One region of the Streptomyces sp. NPDC001933 genome, then DNA from elsewhere that is predicted to be linked to it. Evidence: riboswitches for the same ligand, from Rfam matches in the RefSeq annotation. Region 1 holds a riboswitch; the other holds the start of a gene.

The links. Region 1 has a riboswitch for glycine ahead of gcvT (glycine cleavage system aminomethyltransferase GcvT). Riboswitches for the same ligand answer to the same signal wherever they lie in the genome.
Region 2: linked by a shared signal. The riboswitch ahead of gcvP (aminomethyl-transferring glycine dehydrogenase) and the one ahead of gcvT (glycine cleavage system aminomethyltransferase GcvT) in region 1 are both predicted to bind glycine.

Annotation. Positions count from the first base shown of each region.
Region 1 is NZ_JBIASS010000003.1:59,757-62,199, forward strand. Features, by position in the region: gene ACFYY7_RS08080 (enhanced serine sensitivity protein SseB) at 1-251, opposite strand, end outside; gene ACFYY7_RS08085 (AAA family ATPase) at 339-1,031, opposite strand; glycine riboswitch at 1,191-1,288, shown strand; gene gcvT (glycine cleavage system aminomethyltransferase GcvT) at 1,429-2,443, shown strand, end outside.
Region 2 is NZ_JBIASS010000024.1:9,581-12,023, reverse strand. Features, by position in the region: gene gcvP (aminomethyl-transferring glycine dehydrogenase) at 1-1,178, opposite strand, end outside; glycine riboswitch at 1,373-1,469, opposite strand; gene ACFYY7_RS37595 (PRC-barrel domain-containing protein) at 1,583-1,951, shown strand; gene ACFYY7_RS37590 (DNA polymerase IV) at 1,876-2,443, opposite strand, start outside.

The sequences.
Region 1 (2,443 bases):
AGGAACTGCTGCTCGGAGCTGAAGACGGGGACGTACGCGGCGCCCTCGATCTCCACCGTCGGAAGGTCCAGGGCCGCCGAGTCGGGTCCCCCGCCGTTGGGCAGCGGCACCCAGACCTGGCTGCGGCCGAGCACCTCGACGAGCCGCCCGCCCGCCTCCGGGCTGCCCACCGAGGCCATCAGCACTTCTTCGAGCTCATTGGCCGGCCATCCGCCCTGCGGATGGGACTGGACCTGTGCCGGAACGTCCACTGCTTCCCCTTCTCGCCCAAGCTTTCCGGCAGAAGGTTAACGCCCGGCCCCGCCGCCGCCCCGTCCCCGAGGCGCCGGCCACCGGCCTCAGAGGCTGTCGGGCCGCCCGTCCGTGAACGCGATCCGGCCGAGCCGCCCCGCCGCCTCCCGGTCCAGCAGCACCGCCGAGGCGCAGCCGGGCGGCAGCAGGCCCGCCTCGGTCGCCCGCAGCAGCCTGCCCACCGCTCTGCGGTGCCGGGCGAAGGCGTACCCCGATACACCGCGTCCGCGCTCGCGCTGACCCTCCCTGGCGGTCTGCGGCGTCACGTCGAGCAGGAAGAGGTGCAGGCCCCGGCCCCGGCGCCGGGCGTCACGGGCCAGCCAGCCGCGCACCCACGACTGGGTCCCGCAGTCGTGGACGACGGCGGACTCCCCGGAACGCAGCACCCGCCACAGCCCCCAGTAGTGGGCGACGCGGACGAGCGGGCGGTAGAGCGCGTACGGGACTAAACGGGGCATGACCCCGGCCCAGCGGTCACGGGTGTCCTGGGAGTCGATGGCGTGCGCCGTCGTCACCGCCCGCCGGATGAGCGTCGACTTGCCGCTGCCGGGCAGCCCGGAGACCACCACCACGTCCCCCGCCGCGAAACGCAGGCTGCGCGGACTGCGCCCGGACCGCTCCCGCAGATCGCGCACCACGGGCGCGTGCGCGTCCGTGGCGGCCCTCGCCGGGGCCCCTGCCTGTGCGGGCATCGCGCCGTGCGCGACCCCGGCGGTCGTCGCGTACCGCTGCAATGTCATCACCCTCCCCCTGTCGGCTCACCCCACGTATGCCCCTGAAGTGTAAAGAAAAGGTAATGCGACACAACCGCCCGCGCCGCTGATTTCCCACAGGGGACCGGGGCCCCACTCCGGCCCGATGCGTGCGATGATGACCCGGCCAACTGCATAAAGGCCGCTTGAATCCGCGCGGGAGAGCTCCGGTCACTTCCAGTGCCGGGCGCCGAAGGAGCAAGTTCCTCCCTTGAATCTCTCAGGCCCCGTACCGCGTGGATGAGGCAGATCTGAAAAGCGGGCCGCTTCGCGGCTCCACCCAAGGTGCAAGCCGAACCCCTCCAGGGCTCTCGGCGAACCTCTCAGGTTCCGATGACAGATGGGGAGGGATCGTCCTCGTCGTCATGCCCTGGGAGTCATATCCATGAGCACCGCCCCCCGTCTCACCGCCCTCGATGCCCTGCACCGTTCGCTGGGCGCGACCATGACCGACTTCGCGGGCTGGGACATGCCGCTGCGGTACGCCAGCGAGCGCGACGAGCACAACGCGGTGCGTACGAAGGCCGGCCTCTTCGACCTGTCGCACATGGGCGAGATCACCGTCACCGGCCCCGCGGCCGCGGCCTTCCTGAACTTCGCGCTGGTCGGCAACATCGGCACCGTCGCCGTGGGCCGGGCCCGCTACACGATGATCTGCGCCGAGAACGGCGGCATCCTGGACGACCTGATCGTCTACCGGCTCGGAGAGACCGAGTACATGGTCGTCGCCAACGCGGGCAACGCCCAGATCGTGCTGGACGCGCTGACGGCCCGCGCCGAGGGCTTCGACGCCGAGGTGCGCGACGACCGCGACGCGTACGCGCTGCTCGCCGTCCAGGGCCCGGAGTCCCCCGCCATCCTGGCCTCCGTCACCGACGCCGACCTGGACGGTCTGAAGTACTACGCCGGTCTGCCCGGCACGGTCGCCGGTGTTCCCGCGCTGATCGCCCGCACCGGCTACACCGGCGAGGACGGCTTCGAGCTGTTCGTCGCCCCCGCCCACGCCGAGCAGCTGTGGAAGGCGCTGACCGAGGCGGGCGCCTCCCGCGGCCTGATCCCGTGCGGGCTCTCCTGCCGCGACACGCTGCGCCTGGAGGCGGGCATGCCGCTGTACGGGCACGAGCTGACCACTGAGCTCACCCCGTTCGACGCCGGTCTCGGCCGGGTCGTGAAGTTCGAGAAGGAGGGCGACTTCGTCGGCCGCAAGGCCCTCGAAGCCGCCGCCGAGCGCGCCGAGACCGCCCCGCCGCGCAAGCTGGTCGGGCTGGTCGCCGAGGGCCGCCGGGTGCCGCGCGCCGGTTTTTCCGTGGTCGCCGGCGGCCAGGTCATCGGCGAGGTCACCTCGGGCGCCCCCTCGCCCACCCTGGGCAAGCCGATCGCCATGGCGTACGTCGACGCCG
Region 2 (2,443 bases), on a different contig from region 1:
AAGGCGCCGGTCACGACGTCGACCCCGGCGGCGCGCAGGCCCTCGGCCAGGATCGTCGCGTAGCGGTGGGTGCGCCGGGCGATCGTCCGCAGCCCGTCCGGGCCGTGGTACACCGCGTACATTCCGGCCATCACGGCGAGCAGCACCTGGGCGGTACAGATGTTGCTGGTGGCCTTCTCGCGGCGGATGTGCTGCTCGCGGGTCTGCAGGGCCAGCCGGTAGGCCTTGTTGCCGTCCGCGTCGACGGAGACACCGACGAGGCGGCCCGGAAGGCTGCGGGCGAACTTCTCGCGCACGGCCATGAATCCTGCGTGCGGTCCGCCGAAGCCCATCGGCACGCCGAAGCGCTGCGTGGTGCCGACCGCGATGTCCGCGCCCAGGTCACCGGGCGAGGTGAGCAGGGTCAGGGCGAGCAGGTCGGCGGCGACCGTGACGATCGCGCCCAGCTCGTGGGCCTGATCGATGACGGGCTTGATGTCCCGGACCGCTCCGGAGGCGCCCGGGTACTGCACCAGCACGCCGAAGACACCGCGCTCGGCGAGCTCCGCCGGGATGCCCTCGGACAGGTCGGCGACGACGACCTCGACGCCGGTCGGCTCGGCGCGGGTCTCTATGACCGCGACCGTCTGCGGCAGGGCGTCGGCGTCGACCAGGAAGACGCCGTCCTTCACCTTGCCGACGCGCCGGGAGAGCGCCATGGCCTCGGCGGCCGCGGTGCCCTCGTCGAGCAGCGAGGCGCCGGAGGTGGGCAGCCCGGTCAGCTCGGCGACCATGGTCTGGAAGTTGAGCAGCGCCTCCAGGCGGCCCTGCGAGATCTCCGGCTGGTACGGGGTGTAGGCCGTGTACCAGGCGGGGTTCTCCATGACGTTGCGCAGGATCACCGGCGGGGTGAAGGTGCCGTAGTAGCCGAGCCCGATCATCGGGGCCAGCACCTGGTTGCGGTCCGCGAGCTCGCGCAGCTCGGCGAGAACCTCGGCCTCGGTGCGAGCGGACGGCAGTGCGAGCGCCTCGGCGCTCTTGATCACATCGGGCACCGCGGCGGCAGTGAGTTCGTCCAGCGAGCCGTAACCGACCTGGGCGAGCATCTTCGACTGCGCCTCGTCATCGGGACCGATGTGGCGCTGCTCGAACGGAATGCCCTGCTCCAGCTGGGAGAGCGGAGTGCGACGGGGGGTCATGGTGGAGGCCTCCTGGTCTGTCACGACCTGCGAGGGGCACCACGGCGCGGGTGCCCGAACGGCCTCCCCCTCTGTCATCTCAACCTGAGAGCTTCACCGGCGCGCCTTGCGGCGTACCGGCTTTCACCGTCGGTGAGGAAGGGAATCGCACCGGCACTCGGCCGCACGAAACCCGCCCTGCTTTCCAGAGTGACCTCGTCCGTGCGGTACGGGGGCCTGAGAGATTCCGGGGAGGATTTGCTCCTTCGGCGCCTTCGGATCAACTCCGGAGGACTCTCCCGCACGGGGTCAGCAGCCAGCACCAGCCTACCAGCGGGGTTCGTGGCTGATTTCTCGAGTGGCCAACCACCCGGATCTGCCTTTTTGTAGTGCTTGTGGAGTAGCCGCGACCAGTGGGAGGGACCGTGCAGACCGACATCGATCCGCGCCGCCTGATCGGCCGCAAGGCGTTCGACCGCAAGGGCACCAAGATCGGGACCGTGGACGAGGTGTATCTCGACGACGCGACCGGTGTGCCCGAGTGGGCAGCCGTACGTACCGGACTCTTCAGCCGGGACGCGTTCGTCCCGCTGGAACCCAGCGAATTCGTGGAGGACACGCTCCGCATCCCCTTCGACCGTGCGCTCATCAAGGACGCACCGGACTTCGGTGTCGGCCGTCATCTCTCGCCGGAACAGGAGCTCCAGCTCTACCGGCACTACGGTCTGGACTCCCCGCCCGAGGAGATCGGTCCGGACAAGGACTTCGGCAGGCTGGCCGGCCAGGACGAGTAGTCCACCGGATCCCTCACCAACGGCAGTGGATCGGCGGGCCGCAGCTCCGGGTCGTCGATCCGGAACGTACGCACCCGGCCGGGCGCCGACCCGGGCTCCTCGAACCGCACCGTCACCCGGCCGACGCCACTGCCCTGCACCCAGCCATGGCCGTACGTCCCGTGGTGTACGTCGTGTCCGGCGGGCCAGCGCCGGGCTGCGCGCTGCTCGGCGGTCTCCGGGGCCTGCGCCCGGGGACCGCCCGGCGGCTCGTCCCCGTCGTCCCCCGCCGGTACCGTCCCCTCCGCCGATTCCTCGGCCGATTGACCGGCGGCTTCCTCGGCCGCGGACCGCTCACCGGCGGCCTGGGCGAAGAGATCCTCCTGGGTGTAGTCGGCGAGCCCCGTCACGCCCACTCCCAGGAGCCGGACACCTCCGGTGGTGTCAACGGCCTCCAGGAGCCGTGCGGCGGCCTCACGGACCACCGTGGGGTCGTCCGTGGGCCCACGGAGC